Prochlorococcus marinus str. MIT 9313: one gene and its partner. Each later gene encodes a partner of the first gene's protein in a complex. Links are inferred from orthologs where the notes say so. Each region holds a gene or a part of one and is shown in the gene's direction. Other genes may lie near its edges. The genes, in order: mrdA and rodA.

Region 1 (8,192 bases):
TTCCTGCTTCCATCGCAGCGGTACCGCTTCCAGTGATAACTAGAACATCTGCTTTGGTCTGATGCAGCCAGCGCAGCTGCTCGGTGGTATGTCTAACGACGGCTTGAAACTCTCCACTGCGATGGCCGATGGGGTGGCGACCCATGGCTTTGAGTACTGTTTCGGGAACCGGTGTAGGACCCGGGATCATCAGGGTGAGTTTGTCCTGCACGGCCTAAGGCTTAGTAATGAACCATCCTCAAAAATACCTAAGCAAGGGTTTTTTATCGATCACGCCGATGCTGATTCAAGGGGGTTGACGCTCCCGGTTTGGGTCGCGGCTGCGGCCCGAGCTGCTACTGAAGCTTTGCTTGGCAGGCCTTTCAGTGCTTCTCAGTTGCTTGAATTGCCTGATCGCGACGAACCTTTGGCTGTTTCAGTCACCTCGGCAGCGGTTTTGGCTGGAGGTGAACAGGCTTTGGCAATCAGCCATTGCGATCCAGGTTCAGGTCTGGATCTCACAAGAGGTTTGGAGATTTGGGTGTGTGTTCAGTGGCAGGAGTTGGTTGATGATGAGTTGAATGTTCATTCAGAAGCCTGGCTGAATCTCTTGGCAGGCAAGGGTGTTGGCACGCTGGGGTCCGGTGGAGAGGCGTGTGTGTCTCGATTTGCACGCGAGCTTTTGAGTCGTAATTTGTACCCCCTGGTGCCTTCGGGTCGAGGGTTGCAGTTGGAAGTTGTGTTGCCTAGGGGTAGAGATTTGGCAGCACGTACCAGTAATGCAGCTTTTGGGGTTGTGGATGGCTTGGCCTTGATTGGTACCCAGGCGGATGTGCAGGTCAGCGCCTCTCCTGATCAGTTGCAGCAGACCATTGAGCAACTACGTCGGCAAAGTGCCGCTTCAGATTTTTGTGGAGCAATGACTTTGGTGATTGGTGAGAATGGTCTTGATCTAGCTCGACAGTTGGGGTTGGCTGCCCAGCCGCTCCTCAAGATTGGCAATTGGTTGGGGCCTGTCATCGTGGCCGCGGCAGAGGCTGGGGTGGAGCAATTGTTGTTGTTGGGGTATCACGGCAAGTTGGTGAAGTTGGCAGGGGGGATTTTTCATACTCATCACCATCTGGCAGATGGTCGTTTGGAGGTGCTTGCGGCCATGGCTGTGCGAGAAGGATTGCCGTTGGATCTGATCCGGCAACTTGGCCAGGCTGATTCCATGGAGGCAGCATTGAAGATGCTGGAAGCTCAAGACCCAGAGCTGGTACGCAAGCTTTGGTATCGGCTGGCGGTAACAGTGGAGCATCGCAGTGCTGCCTACCTTGCCCGTTATGGCTCATGGTCGATAGCTATTGGGGCAGCTCTTTTCGATCGTCAGCGACGGTTGCGCTGGGCTGGTCCCCAAGGGTCTCAACAGTTGGCTGTCTTGGGAGTGACCCCTGAGGATTCACCGATAAGCCTTTCTCTACCCTGAACGTTCTGTTGGTTGACTCCAGAGGAGCTTTTTCGCTGATATGTCCAATTCCCAGTCTGAAGGTAAGCGCCAGCCGGCAATCGTCATTCTCGATTTTGGCTCTCAGTATTCAGAGCTGATTGCCCGTCGGGTGCGAGAAACAGAGGTCTACTCATTGGTAATGAGCTATTGCACCTCAGCGGATGAGCTTCGCCAGCTTGCCCCGAAGGGCATCATTTTGAGTGGCGGACCTAGCTCTGTGTATGCCGAGAGAGCGCCGCTTTGTGATCCGAACATTTGGGATTTGGGTATTCCTGTGCTTGGTGTCTGTTACGGCATGCAGTTAATGGTGCAGCAGCTGGGTGGTCGGGTGGAGGCTGCTATTGGCAAGGCTGAATACGGTAAGGCTCCCTTGCAGGTCGAGGACCCTAGGGACCTTCTCACCAATGTTGAAAGTGGCTCCACGATGTGGATGAGCCATGGTGATGTGGTGAGGGATTTGCCTGAGGGGTTTGTGCGGCTTGCTCACACAGCCAATACTCCTGATGCGGCGGTTGCTGATCACAATCGTCAGTTTTATGGCGTTCAGTTTCACCCTGAGGTGGTGCACTCAAGCCATGGAATTGCTCTGATTCGAAACTTCGTTTACCACATTTGTGGTTGTGAGCCGAATTGGACGACCACTGCATTTATTGAAGAAGCGATTGCTCAGGTGCAGGCTCAGGTGGGTCAGAAAAGGGTCTTGCTTGCTTTGTCTGGAGGAGTTGATTCCTCAACCTTGGCTTTTCTATTAAAAAAGGCCATTGGAGATCAGCTCACGTGCATGTTTATTGATCAGGGTTTTATGCGTAAAGGTGAGCCTGAATTCTTGATGGATTTCTTTGATCAAAAGTTCCATATCAATGTTGAATACATTAATGCTCGTCAACGCTTTATTTCTAAGCTCAAGGGGATTATTGATCCTGAGGAAAAGCGCAAGATCATCGGCACGGAATTTATCAGGGTGTTTGAGGAGGAAAGCAATCGTCTCGGTCCCTTTGATTATCTTGCGCAGGGCACTCTTTATCCGGATGTGATCGAGAGTTCTGGTACCAACATCGACCCGAAAACCGGAGAGCGGGTGGCCGTGAAGATCAAGAGCCACCACAATGTGGGCGGTCTTCCCAAAGATTTGCAGTTCAAATTGGTGGAGCCACTTAGGCGATTGTTTAAGGATGAAGTGCGTAAGGTAGGCCGTGCTTTGGGGCTGCCTGAGGAGATTGTCCGCCGCCATCCTTTTCCTGGGCCAGGTCTGGCGATTCGTATCCTTGATGAAGTTAACGATGAAAAGCTCAATTGCTTACGCGATGCTGACTTAATCGTGCGAGAGGAAATCCGTGAGGCGGGTTTATATCACGAGATTTGGCAGGCTTTTGCCGTATTACTACCGGTTCGCTCTGTCGGGGTAATGGGGGATAAACGCACCTATGCCTGGCCGATTGTGCTGCGATGTGTCTCCAGTGAGGACGGCATGACAGCGGATTGGTCGCGTTTACCTCATGAACTTTTGGAGCGTATCTCCAATCGAATTGTCAATGAAGTGAGAGGTGTAAACAGGGTTGTGCTTGACATTACCAGTAAGCCTCCTGGAACGATTGAGTGGGAATAGTTTAAGTATTAAATTTTTCTCTTCACCCTAAATTGCGGCTTCACGTTTTATTGGAGGTGATGCAGAGTTGCACATTCTGGTATCAGTTTTAAGAACTCTACGATTTTAGTTGGATTGAGAATGTTATTTATCTTGGCCTTTGATAAGCTTGCACTTTTCTTGTCAATTGTTGTTTGAATCAGTTTGTTTCATGCTGCTAATGATCAACTTTGACTTTCGCTTATTTGGCAATCATTGCCGATGTGTTGATGGTGACAAACATTAGATGATCTTTCTAGCGTCGAATCTTGTTCGCCAACCCTCTCTGCTCTAACTCGGCTGCATGAGCTCAAGTCATCTTCGAGAATGCTCTGCATCACTCAATCTTGTTGATTCGCACCCTTGAAGTGAAAGTCGACTCTGTTGAGGTGATCAGGGACTGGTGAAGCTCAGAATGACTCGATAACCTGGGCCACTGGCCTAGAGACTTTTGACCGTCGCCCACCAGCAAGACATACAGCTAGATCGCCGTTTGCAACAGGACAGCATTCAGTTTGCGGGTAAGACCGTTTATATCAACCCTTTCCTGTACTGGCGAAGGTTTGACAGCAACACCGATCGTTGGTTAAGGGAGCCCGGTCAGTTGGGTGAAGACCAGATCAGCCTCAATCGTGGTCGCTTTTACCCTGAGCTTGATTGGGCCCTGTTGGATGAGAGCCAAAGGGATATCAAGGATGCTGCTGTTGAGATGTTCCTTAAAAGTTTGGAGCTGATCGGCACTTTTCACCCTGAACTTACAGCTGGCCAGTTGCTTGAGGTCGAGCGCAAGATGGCGGTCACCAAGAAGCAGTCTTTTGAGCGCTGGGTCGAGAAGTCGTTTCGCAGGCGTTTCAAACAAGAGTCTCGTGAGCGCAAGCGCTTTGCTCGTGAGCGTTTTTTGCGGTCTTGGAGGGAATGGTTCAGCTTGGAGACAACGCATCATGCTGTGGGACCAATGGTGGCGTTATTGGTTTTGGCAGGTTTTGGGGGCTGGTCGATGGGAATGTCTCAAACGTCTTGCCCAACACTTTTGATCCCTTCCGAGCAAACTGTTGTTAGGTAGACCTTTGAGGCTTGCATGGCCGACGATTCGTTCGACAGCCTTCGCCTTTCCCTGATGCAGGATGCTCTTCCTGTTGGCTTGGCGATGGTTGATCGGGTTCGTCGTGGTGGAGCGAGAAAAATGGTGGAAGCTTTTACGGGCTCAAGTGATCCCCTCCAGGAGCTCCGTGTTGAAGGAGAAGCTGCTGCTCGATCAGTACGTGATCGATTAGATCAGGTCAGCCCAGGGCTGGGGAATCCTGTGATGGCAGTGAATGTGGCCGTTGATGATGTCGTTGTGAATTCCCCAGACCCTCAGGATCAGCAGATTTTGCTGGAGGTGCTGGCCAGGATTGAGGGACGGCTTGATGCTCTTCAGCTTCACCTGCAGAAAGATGTTGGTGAAAAATCGCCAACATCAGGCGTGGAACAAAGCTGACGTTGATGAGCGGATCGCGGCCTTTGGGACGTGCCAATCAGCGGCACAGTGGTTTAGGCCAGCAGCCCAAGGTCTTGTTTGCGCTGGTGCTTTTGTTTAGTGGTGCCATGGTGGCGCGGTTGACCTGGTTACAGCTGTTGGAAGGGGCCCGATACCGAGAGTTGGCAGATGAAAATCGGATTCGCTTGGTACCCCGCTCACCGATTCGTGGTCGGCTGCTCGATCGTCAAGGCCGTGTACTTGCCTCAAGCAAGCTCAGCTACAACCTTTATTTGCAGCCTCGATTGGTGAGTGATGTTAATTGGCCTGGGCTTCGTGACAGTCTTTCTCAGTTGCTCAATCTTCCTAAGCAGGATTTAGATCAGCGCAGGCGACAGGGGGTTGGCATGGATGGCTATCGCATCACTTTGGCAACTGATTTGAAACCTGAGCAGGTGCTGCGTTTTCGAGAGCAGGCTCGCAGTTTTGAAGCGGCCCAGGTCGATGTGGATGTACTCCGTCACTACCCGCACGGCACTTTGGCCGCTCATGTTTTGGGTTATACCCAGCCAATTACTGAAAAGGAGTTTAAAACTCTCGCTGATCAGGGTTATGAGATTAGAGATCGCATTGGCCGAATTGGAGTAGAGGCAGCCTATGAACCTCATTTACGAGGGAAGTGGGGTGGTCAGATGCTTGAAGTCAACGCTATGGGAGAGGTGCAGCGCAGTCTTGGTGACAAGCCTTCACAGGCGGGTAAAGACCTCCTCCTCACACTGGACCTTGATTTGCAGTTGGCTGCTGAAAAGGCTCTTGAAGATAAGCCTGGCGGTGCAGTTGTAGCACTCGACCCTCGTAACGGTGCTATTCGCGCCATGGCTAGTCGCCCTGCCTTTGATCCCAATTTTTTCTCAAAACTGGTCACCACGCAGAAGGAGTACGACAAGCTTTTTGCTTCGTCGAGCAAGCCATTGCTCAGTCGGGCCATGAATGCCTATGACCCTGGGAGTACTTGGAAACCTGTGACAAGTATGGCGGGTATGGAGAGTGGCAAGTTTCTGCCTGATGTGCGTTTAAAGACGGCGGCATGCATCACTTATGGGGGGCATTGTTTCCCTGACCACAACGGTGTCGGATTTGGCACGATCGGTTATGAGGATGCGCTGCGCTTTTCCAGCAATACCTTCTTTTATCAGGTGGGTGTGGGTGTGGGTTCTAAGGCGCTTTATGAAGCCGCCATCAAGCTTGGTTTCGATGCCCGCACTGGGATTGAGATTGGCTATGAGGAGAGTAAGGGCTTGGTGGGCCATCAGGCCTGGGCGGCTAAAGGTCGGGGTTGGGCTGAAGCTGGAACGACTCCTTGGATTCCCGAGGACATGGCCAGCGCCTCGATTGGTCAATCTGTGGTTCAGATCACTCCTTTGCAACTTGCTCGCGCTTATGCAGTATTTGCCAATGGGGGGTTTTTGGTCACTCCTCATCTGGCAGATGGTGCGATCGACTGGACTTCATCACTGCGACGCATCAAGGTCGATATCAAGCCATCCACATTGGCGACGATTCGGCGTGGTTTGCGAAAGGTTGTGCAGGATGGGACTGGTTCAGGTCTCAATTTGCCGAACTTTCCGCAAGTGGCTGGCAAGACGGGCACTGCTGAGGACAGTACCGGTGGCTCTGATCACGCATGGTTTGCATGTTTTGCGCCATATCAGTCAGCAGAAATCGTCGTTGTTGCTTTTGCCCAGAACACTCCTGGTGGCGGTTCGGTCCATGCGTTGCCTATGGCACGGCAGGTGCTTCAGGCTTGGAATCGCACACGCTCTAGTTGAACGCACTGACTCTCAGAACACACTGATGTTTGGTCTCAGGCGGCCAGGTTGAGGGGTTGGCCGAGGATTGTTCTGTAGTAGCTCCGCAGTTGTTGCGTGGCACTGGCCCATCCCCAGCGTTCGGCTTCTTGACGGGCTGCTTTGCGCAGACCTTGACGCTCGAGATCGTTGCCGAGCAGTCGTCGGGTTGCATTGATCAGGCTGGTGGACCCTCCATCCACTCCATCCGGCTCGTAGAGACAGCCGTTGACTCCGTCGGTAATGATGTCTGGGATTCCGCCACGATTGGCTCCTACTACAGGACAACCTGCTGCCATTGCTTCCAGTAAAACGAGCCCAAGGGTTTCGGTGCTTGAGGGGAATAGAAAGGCATCCCCGCTTGCATATGCACTGGCTAGTTCTTCCCCTTCGAGATAGCCCACAAATGTTGTAGCAGTGCCTTCAAATGCTTTTTCCAGTTGCTGGCGGTGAGGTCCATCGCCTACTAGGGCCAATCGTGCCTCGGGTATGCGATCGAGAACAGGTTTGATGCGTTCGATTTGCTTTTCGGCGGAGAGCCGCCCTACGTAGAGAAGCAGGGCACCTTGATCGTCGTTTGTGTTCAAAAGGCGTAAGCGCATGGTTTCGTTGCGCAGTTCCGGTCGAAAGAGTTCGGTATCCACGCCGCGTTGCCACAGGGCGGTGTTTTGGATCCCTTTCTCGCTCAATTCAGCCACCATTGCTGTTGAGGTGCAGAGATTGAGTATTGCTTGATTGTGGGCTGCCTTGAGAAGTTCCCAGAGCAAGGGTTCCAGCATGCCCATGCCGTAATGCTCTAGGTATTTCGGGAGGTGGGTGTGGTAGCTAGCGATTAGAGGGATTCCGTTGGTTTTGGCGAGCCAAATTCCCCCAAGGCCTAGTACAGCTGGATTGACAACGTGTACGAGATCGGGTTCGAAGGTTTCTAGGGCTTCGGCAACGGCTGGTCTGGGCAGGGCAAGCTTCAGTTCCGGATAGAGCGGCAGTGGCATGGCTGGCACTCCTATCAATTCGGCTCCCATGTATTCGCTAGGACAGCCTTCCGGGCAGAACACCATCACTTCATCACCGGCTTCAACCAGGTGCTGCACCGTTTTGGTGAGTCTTGTCACGATTCCATCCACTTTTGGGAGGAAGGTCTCTGTGAAAAAGGCGATCTTCACTGGTTCAGCGGGTGGTGTGGGCAGGCTGTTTAGGAGGGGTTCTTGATGGCCTCCGCTTGGGTCGAAGTCCAGGCCGATACACATGGGATACGACTGCGGTCGCAGCGGTCTGCCCAGCGTTTTGCCACATCGACTACTTCAGCAAGTAGGCCATCGTCGAGGGTGGTTGGTTTGAGTCCAAGTTCGATGAAGCAGCGGTTATCCACAATCAGATCATTCTCCACTGCTTCGTTGCGTGGGTTTGGAAGATGGTTTAGTTCGGCGCCGGTTAGGGCAGCTACCTTCTTGGCAAGTTCACCTACTTGGTGGCTCTCGGTCATTTGGTTGAAAATCTTGACTCGTTCGCCTTTAGCCGGTGGGTTTTCAAGAGCCAGTTGTACGCACTTCACAGAATCGCAGATGTGGATGAAGGCACGGGTTTGACCTCCTGTTCCATGGACAGTGAGCGGATAACCGATTGCTGCCTGCATCAGGAAGCGGTTGAGAACTGTGCCGTAGTCACCGTCGTAATCAAAGCGGTTGGTTAGTCGTGGATCCCTAGCGGTTGCTTCAGTGTTGGTACCCCAGACGATGCCTTGGTGAAGGTCGGTGATCCTGATTTGGTCATTCTTGTTGTAGTAGAGGAAAAGCA
Region 2 (8,077 bases), 1.8 Mb from region 1 along the record:
ATTGTCGGCAGGGTCACAAATCTGCACGAGACAGAGGCGGTCACGGCCATGAATCAGTCCCATGGCCTCAGTGTCTACCGCAATCGCAGATGCTCTGAGATATCGATTCGCCCAGTCTGAGTCGAGATCCCCATCGAAAACGACAAAACTTGCAGGAGCTTGAGAAAAGTCGGCCATTAAGCAAATGGCGCAGGGCCAGGACAGATCCTCACCACTCTGAAGGGCCACAGCGCCGGCTTGCTCATTTTGCTGATTTGAAAACGGTGGCGAGACTGGGTTGAATCAGGCATGGTCACTCGCTCGCCTTGAGCATCCGACGCATGCCCTCGCTGAACTGCCTGGCCGATATCAAGCAAGATTTTTTCAACCACCGCAACAGTTTCTCGATCTGGGAACAACCGCCTACAGGTTGCTGATCTCCTTGCTCAAAACAGTCAACTATCAAGCAAGAATCTTGCATCAACTAGCCCTGAGGCTGCCACGTCATCGGCTTTCGAAAGGCATGCTGCAAAAAGCCCTGAATTTTCTAAAGAGCTAAGCAAGGCTCATACAGCAACACCAAGCAACGCTGCCCAAAACCTGATCCGACCGAATCGCATGCTTCAGCTCCTCGCTACAGCAAAGGCTGATGCAAAGCGACTGATAGAGCCCTGCCATGGCATCGTAAAGACCTAGAACAGATGGGTACATCAGCACCCATGCACGAACGCGATGCCGGCGGTCTTCTCCTCGACCCTGCTACTCACAGTGCTACTGGCCATCGGCCTGGTGTTCTTTCTGCGGGCAGCAAGTAAAGACCGAACCACGGTTGTAGATGTTCACTCACCGCGTCCCCCACTAGAGGTCCTCAATGGAATGATCCACTGGCTGGAGGAACGAGGCTGGAAGCAAGATAGTGGCGATGCTGATAGACAAGTCCTTCGCTTCAGTGGAAGCGTTGCCTCCAGCCAATCGCTGGCAATCCTGTTATCCCTATACGCTGCCGTTGGTTCAGGCTGCCTTGGACTGGTTGTCCGCCAGCTTTATCCCCTCCTGGACTGGTGGCCAATTCTGCTTATTGGTCTGGGCCCACTCGCAGGATTGGTCTACAGCAATCGCGCCAACCGCATTGAAGCCGTTGAACTTCGCTTGATCAGCGCCAGCGACGACGAAGGCAGCACCCTGCGGCTGAGGGCCCATCGCGACGAACTGATTGCCATGGAATTGGAACTCTCCCAGCCCCTTGAGCTGGCTAGCGATGGCTCTCTTCTATCCTCTCCAATCTGAGTGATTTCAAATCTCAGCGGGAAAGGCAGGAGCCTATTGGTTCTGAGCAAAGCTTTCAGCTTGGGGATCAGCTTGCTTTGCCCGGCCACTTCCGCAGAAGCACCATCTCCGCCACCTATTGAATCTCCTTCAAGAACAGCACCGTCTCAATCACCGATTGCAGAACTAAACACCGGTCCCCGCACGCGCTTAAGGGGCAATTGGGTAGGTCGCCAACCTGTGTCTCCCTCTTTAAAGATTGTTGTCATGGCAGGACATGCAGACTCACAGGGGATGCATGGCTCAGGAACCCCAGGTGCTGCAGTTGATCAAAGGGGAGAAGCACCGATGGATCCCCGCATGCGGGATGAACTCTTTTGGAACCGGAAAGTACGCGATGCAGTCGTTGCCCTCAGTAAGCAAAAAGGGCTCAATATCATCGGCTACGACCCAGGAGCACTCTCAATTGCTAAAGCGAGCGATCCACGTACCAACTGGTCAGTAGCCCGCCGCCTTTCCAAGCAAGGCGACTACATCCTAGAGATTCACTTCGATGCATACAGCCCGCATGGATATGGATCTGGACTGATCCCAGCCCTCAATCGCAACCTCAACCGAGTGGATGAAAGTCTTGCTCAGAGCTTCGGTCGATTTCCCAGATTCTTTCGGGGAGGCCTTGGTGGACCAAGACGAGGGATCAGCATCCTTGAGATCGGAATGCTGGAAGGGAGTCTGGAGGCAAATCTCCGCAACCCCAAAACCAGAGAAGCAACCATTCAAGCCATCGCCCTAAAAGTCACCGATGCTTTGATGCTGGGAGTACGTGGGAAGACGTCTTCTAATCCACCGCCTGGTGTGGTCGACAACGCTCCTCCAACGTCGCATCCTCAAACCAATTCTGAGGTCGAGTAAACAAATCAGTGAGCAAAGCCTCCCTTGAATCAGCTGGTGCGACATATCCATACTCCCAACGAGCCAGTGGTGGCAAAGACATCAAGATCGACTCAGTTCGACCATTGGTTTGCAATCCGAAAATCGTGCCCCGATCCCAGACCAGATTGAACTCCGCATATCGCCCACGGCGATACAACTGGAATTGACGTTCTCGATCGCCATAGGCCTGCTCCTGACGTTTCTCCACAATCGGCACATAAGCCGGCAAGAAAGCCTTCCCACAAGCCTTGGCCAGCTCAAACAACTGTTCCCAGCTCTTCGGATGAGGCCCTAACTCCCGTGAGACCTGTGCAGCGGGCCCCTCAGAGTTTTGACCTTTGTAAAGCACTCCAGATCCATCCTGATAGTCGTAAAAAATTCCACCCACTCCACGTGTCTCACCACGGTGCTTCAGATAGAAATATTCGTCACACCAAGGTTTAAAGACCTTATGGAGCTCAGGTCCAACCGTGTCACAAGCCTGCTTGTGAACGCGATGGAAATGGCGGGCATCTTCCAGGTAGGGATAAAACGGCGTGAGGTCAGCGCCACCACCAAACCACCAAACCGGCCCCGCCTCGAAATAGCGGTAATTCAGGTGGATCGTAGGTACATAGGGATTGCGCGGGTGTAGCACCATCGAAGTGCCGGTAGCAAACCAGGGATGCCCCTTTGCCTCAGGCCGCTGATTCAAAATCGACGGAGGCAACTCCTCGCCGTGCACCTCAGAGAAATTAACGCCGCCCTGCTCGAAAACTCGGCCCTCACGCATCACCTTGGATCGCCCACCACCCCCTTCAGGCCGCTCCCAACTGTCAGTTCTAAAAGATTGGCCACCATCCAGACTCTCCAGTTCATTACAGATCTCATCTTGCAAGCCGAGTACCAATTCACGTGCACGTTTGCGCGAGTGAGGAGGAGGAGGACCTTGGCCAAGATTCTCAGAAGCGCCCATAAGCTTGCCAATTAAAGTAGGAACAATGCAGACAACAGTAATAGAATTGCGTTGTATTTTGTGCCAAGACAGCTCTGTTTTTGTGTCTTTTCAGATATCGCCCTTGAGAACTGTCACGAGAGTCCACACATAGGATCCTCTCACCTGAAGGAAAGGCATGGCCACGGCCGAGCAGGCACACAATGCGCTTGATCAAGTCAAGGATTCAGGCAGCGGCCGCTCGGCTCTGGAAATGGGCTGGATTGACCAAGTCCGTGTCATTCCTCCTCGCGCCGTCATCCGCCTCACCTTGCCTGGATTTGCCCAAAGCCAAAGGGATCGATTGGCACAAGAAGCTCGACAAGCCTTACTAGAGCTCAACGGCATCAGTGAGGTGCAGATTGAAATTGGGGAGACTGCCAGCCAGGGGCCTATAGGCCAGGCTGGCCATGGACAATCTGCCGAGCCCCAGGCCATCCAAGGGGTTCAGCAGATTGTCGCCGTAAGCAGTGGTAAAGGGGGTGTTGGCAAAAGCACCGTGGCCGTCAATCTGGCCTGCGCACTAGCCCAGGAGGGCCTAAGCGTGGGACTGCTCGATGCCGATATCTATGGACCAAATACTCCAACCATGCTTGGAGTCGCTGATCGCACGCCTGAGGTGAGCGGCAACGGTGCTGAGCAATGCATCATCCCGATCGAAAGTCATGGGATAGCCATGGTGTCGATGGGTCTGCTAATCGAGGAGAACCAACCAGTGATCTGGCGCGGCCCGATGCTGAACGGGATTATCCGCCAATTCCTGTATCAGGCCTACTGGGGGGAGCGAGATGTTTTGGTGGTCGATCTACCTCCAGGCACTGGCGATGCACAGTTGTCACTAGCGCAGGCAGTTCCCATTGCGGGGGTGGTGATTGTCACCACCCCCCAGAAAGTTTCACTGCAGGATGCTCGCCGAGGACTGGCAATGTTCAAGCAAATGGGCATCAACGTGCTCGGCGTGGTCGAAAACATGACCGCCTTCGTACCTCCCGATCAACCAGAGCGTCGTTACGCCCTATTCGGCTCTGGAGGGGGAGAGCAGCTGGCGATGGAAAACAATGTCCCTCTGCTGGCACAAATCCCTATGGAAATGCCTGTGCAAGAGGGGGGTAATGAAGGTAGCCCCATCGTTCATAGCCGACCCGAATCAGTGAGTGCCAAAGCCTTCAAGCAATTAGCCAAACAAGTTCTGGATTGCGCCTCCAAGGCCAGCTGACCATGCTTTCAAGCCAGAGGCGGCGACGCAATGGTGGCAAGTCCTTCCGTTCTAAGGGGCATCTACGTAGATGGTGGAAAGAACTGGATCTAGTGCTCTGGGGGGTGCCAGTGGCCATGGTGATCCTTGCGGGCGTCCTGATCGCCAGCACTCAAAGACAGGCTGATTACGCCGACTGGTATCACCACTGGATCACCGCTGGATTGGGATGCTTGGTCGCTCTGTTGCTGGCCCGATTGCCAGTCCAGAGACTGCGGCCGCTATTAATTCCCCTCTACGCACTTACAGTTCTGAGCCTGGTAGCCGTTCGCCTAATCGGCACCTCCGCCCTAGGCGCTCAGCGGTGGATCAGCATCGCTGGGGTGAATGTTCAGCCATCTGAATTCGCCAAACTGGCAGCAATACTCCTTTTGGCAGCAGTACTCGACCGCCACCCGATAGAACGCCCCATCGACCTGATGAGGCCTTTGGCCGTGATTTCTGTGCCCTGGACACTGGTCTTCCTGCAACCGGATCTCGGCAGTTCACTCGTGTTCGGCGCCCTGCTAGTGACAATGCTCTATTGGGCTGACATGCCCTGGGAATGGGTCCTGTTGCTCCTATCACCTCTAGCCACAGCACTCCTTGCGGGGCTATGGCCTTGGACTCTCTGCGCATGGCTCCCTCTGATGGGTTTGCTGGCCTATCGCTCACTGCCATGGAAACGCCTGGCCGCTTCGCTCACTTTGGCGCTGCAAGGAATCGTGGCTGTTACCACCCCTTGGCTTTGGTTGCATGGCCTCAAGGACTATCAAAGAGAACGGCTAGTGCTGTTTCTCGATCCCACCAAAGACCCCCTAGGTGGTGGCTATCACCTCCTGCAAAGCACTGTGGGCATTGGCTCTGGCGGGCTATTTGGCACAGGGCTGCTGCAAGGTCAACTCACCAAGCTCCGTTTCATCCCCGAGCAGCACACCGATTTCATCTTCAGTGCCCTAGGGGAAGAAACTGGCTTCATCGGGACCATCCTTGTCGTAACAGGCTTCGCGCTACTCATGGGACGCCTACTACAAGTTGCCAGAGAAGCCCGCACTGACTTCGAATCACTGGTTGTCATAGGCGTCGCCACGATGGTGATGTTCCAAGTGGTCGTGAACATCTTTATGACCATTGGCCTTGGCCCTGTCACTGGCATCCCCTTACCATTTATGAGCTATGGCCGCTCAGCAATGGTGGTGAACTTCGTAGCACTTGGACTCTGCCTTTCGGTGGCACGCCGAGGTCACACAAGACTCAACAACTGGTGAGCGATTCCATCTCGCTCATCACGATCCAACAACGGCTTGCAGAAGGTGTCACTCCTGGCCGCGTCGATGAAGCCACCGTTCGACGCCTGTGGTGGGCAGCTCTGGACACCTTGCAAGACGACATCCTGCTGCCCATGGATCCTGAAAAGGGGCTTTGGCTGGCAGCACCCCTACCTGCGCTCTATGAGCCAAGACTGCTCGAACGCTTAAAAGGATGGGTCTGGGCACCAGACGAGCTCGAAACACTCCATTCTCCTCAAGGCGGCCTCTTGCCTCCCAGTCGCGTCAGGTCATCAATCAATGAGAGAAGCAATTCAGCTGTCGGGGGCTATCAACGGTTACCACTGCGCCAAAACGATGGTCATGAGCCCCTTCTGCTGATCATTACCCCGGATGTTCAAATTGCCCTGGCCCTGCATGGCAAACCCGCAGAGCGCCATCTGTTAATGCGCAGTGATCCAGAAACCCTCAGTGATCTCTTGAAGATGCTGGACCTGAGACTAAACAGCGAAGACCCTGGCCATGCCATTGAGCTTCGTCAGGCTTTGGCAAACCTAGGACCTTTACAAAGTAATCCTGAACTAGAAAAAATCTTCTGGCCTCGACTTGCGGAACGGTTGGCCGGCATGGCCCCAAGTCTCACAATGCAACCGATTCCTGAAAGATCACACCCGGCCAAGTCCAGAGGAGAAACCAATCAAGAAACGAGTGCTGAACTCATTCTGCTGGAGGCACTCACTCATGAGGTGCGAACCCCACTAGCGACCATCCGAACCCTGATCCACTCCCTGCTGCGGCGAAGTGACCTTCCTGGTGTCGTAGTCAACCGTCTCAAACAGATCGATGCTGAGTGCACTGAGCAAATTGATCGATTCGGCCTCATTTTTCATGCCGCAGAACTTCAGCGGCAGCCGCCAGAAGCGTCCATGCTCGCCCATACCGACCTCGGCGCCATGCTGATAATGCTTCATCCAGCCTGGCGTCAGCAGCTCGAACGCCGCGGGGTAGGACTCCAGATCGATATCACCCCTGATTTGCCAGAAGTTCTTAGTGATCCAAGACGTCTTGAACCGATGCTGGGTGGATTAATTGATCGCACGAGCCGCGGCCTGCCAGCAGGTGGCAGCCTATCGCTCACGCTTCGCCCTGCGGGCCCCCGCCTAAAGCTTCAAATCCTCAGCCAAATACCAAATCATGAAGATCAAGGAGCCAGCAGTAGGGATCAAAAGGCTGCTCTAGGCCCAGTGCTGAGCTGGGACCCCAAAACCGGCAGCCTGCAACTCAGCCAAGCAGCAACCCAACGAATGCTGGCTAGCTTGGGTGGGTGGCTAACACAGCGTCGGGACAAAGGGCTCACAGTATTTTTTCCCATCGCTGAGGAAAAACTTTGAACTCCAAAACAAGCCACAATGTTGACGGGTGTGAAGCTTGCTGCCAAGCAGTGCCATAGGGCACAAAACGCAGTGCTACTTTTCACCAGTAACGGTATGCCGATTCTCGAGGTTACTCATGACAGCAACGGCGTTAACAGGTCAGTATCCCAAGTATCTAGGGAGCACCGGGGGCCTTCTAAATTCCGCTGAAACCGAAGAGAAGTACGCCATCACTTGGAGCAGCTCAACAGCTCAGGTATTCGAACTACCCACTGGCGGCGCAGCTGAAATGAATGAGGGCGAGAACCTCATGTATTTCGCTCGCAAAGAACAATGCCTCGCGTTAGGCACTCAACTGCGTACCTTCAAACCCAAGATTGAAGACTACAAAATTTATCGCGTCTTCCCAGGTGGTGACACCGAATTCCTGCATCCAAAAGACGGCGTATTCCCCGAGAAAGTCAATGAAGGGAGAGTCACAGTGAACCTCAACAATCGCCGGATCGGAGAAAACGCCAATCCAGCGAAATTAAAATTCAGCGGGCGCAACACCTACGACGCCTGAGTCCCTTTCGCCTGAAGGGTACGGGGATCTTCAACCACTCGGCACCAGCTGCGAAGATTCCCTCATGCTCAGCTCTGATCGTGACCATTTCTTTGAGATGGCTGCTAGTGGTGCCAATTTCATTCCTTTGGCCCGCAGTTGGCCAGCGGATCTGGAGACTCCTCTAACAACTTGGTTAAAAGTTGGGGCAGATCATCCCCCTGGGGTCTTACTCGAATCGGTCGAAGGGGGTGAAACTCTTGGGCGCTGGAGTGTGGTGGCCTGCAATCCACTTTGGACAGCCACCTGCCGAGGGAAACACCTCACACGTCGTTGGCGAGAAGGACGAACCGATGAAGCCATCGGCAACCCTTTTGAAGGCCTCAGGCAATGGCTTGCTCCTTATCGCACCGCAACCCTGCCAGGCCTACCCCCCCTTGGCCAGCTCTATGGAATGTGGGGTTTTGAACTGATCAAGTGGGTTGAACCCACAGTGCCCGTTCACTT

Evidence for each region.
Region 2: the proteins of mrdA (region 1) and rodA are in contact, whole or in part, in a crystal structure (PDB 6PL5), measured with the Thermus thermophilus proteins. The link is inferred for Prochlorococcus marinus str. MIT 9313 from one-to-one orthologs. Residues at the interface, in WP_223903432.1 of Thermus thermophilus: Arg4, Ile5, His6, Leu8, Ala9, Phe12, Ala15, Leu16, Leu19, Gly20, Arg22, Ala23, Trp24, Leu26, Gln27, Val28, Tyr31, Tyr34, Leu36, Leu43, Thr45, Asp47, Lys156, Gln157, Gly158, Ser160, Val184, Leu201, Glu202; in WP_223903423.1 of Thermus thermophilus: Phe161, Val165, Phe168, Val169, Leu172, Pro198, Tyr199, Glu202, Tyr211, Arg212, Asp213, Gln220, Val221, Gln223, Ser224, Ile226, Ala227, Ile228, Gly229, Ser230, Gly266, Phe267, Val270, Leu274, Tyr277, Gly278, Leu281, Phe285, Leu289, Arg297.

The regions. Positions count from the first base shown.
Region 1 is NC_005071.1:43,340-51,531, forward strand. What follows is about bases 4,066-6,978. They hold mrdA (penicillin-binding protein 2), read left to right. Parts: upstream 4,066-4,577; coding sequence 4,578-6,380; downstream 6,381-6,978. Other genes in these bases: AKG35_RS00245 (hypothetical protein), read left to right, coding at 4,066-4,155; AKG35_RS00250 (hypothetical protein), read left to right, coding at 4,171-4,572; AKG35_RS00260 (glycosyltransferase family 4 protein), read right to left, coding at 6,416-6,978. In the rest of the region: AKG35_RS00230 (pyridoxal-phosphate-dependent aminotransferase family protein), read right to left, coding at 1-211; cobalt-precorrin-5B (C(1))-methyltransferase CbiD, read left to right, coding at 296-1,447; guaA (glutamine-hydrolyzing GMP synthase), read left to right, coding at 1,488-3,074; more of AKG35_RS00245, read left to right, coding at 3,544-4,065; more of AKG35_RS00260, read right to left, coding at 6,979-7,561; AKG35_RS00265 (NAD-dependent epimerase/dehydratase family protein), read right to left, coding at 7,591-8,192. UniProt on the Escherichia coli protein: Catalyzes cross-linking of the peptidoglycan cell wall. Responsible for the determination of the rod shape of the cell. Is probably required for lateral peptidoglycan synthesis and maintenance of the correct diameter during lateral and centripetal growth.
Region 2 is NC_005071.1:1,803,017-1,811,093, forward strand. The notes cover bases 3,714-6,511. They hold rodA (rod shape-determining protein RodA), read left to right. Parts: upstream 3,714-4,369; coding sequence 4,370-5,653; downstream 5,654-6,511. Other genes in these bases: AKG35_RS09135 (Mrp/NBP35 family ATP-binding protein), read left to right, coding at 3,714-4,367; AKG35_RS09145 (HAMP domain-containing histidine kinase), read left to right, coding at 5,650-6,511. Outside these bases: AKG35_RS09110 (ribonuclease D), read right to left, coding at 1-177; AKG35_RS13560 (hypothetical protein), read left to right, coding at 278-538; AKG35_RS09120 (cofactor assembly of complex C subunit B), read left to right, coding at 712-1,266; AKG35_RS09125 (N-acetylmuramoyl-L-alanine amidase), read left to right, coding at 1,327-2,157; hemF (oxygen-dependent coproporphyrinogen oxidase), read right to left, coding at 2,084-3,133; more of AKG35_RS09135, read left to right, coding at 3,291-3,713; more of AKG35_RS09145, read left to right, coding at 6,512-7,044; AKG35_RS09150 (photosystem I reaction center subunit II PsaD), read left to right, coding at 7,163-7,591; AKG35_RS09155 (anthranilate synthase component I), read left to right, coding at 7,656-8,077. UniProt on the Escherichia coli protein: Peptidoglycan polymerase that is essential for cell wall elongation. Also required for the maintenance of the rod cell shape. Functions probably in conjunction with the penicillin-binding protein 2 (mrdA).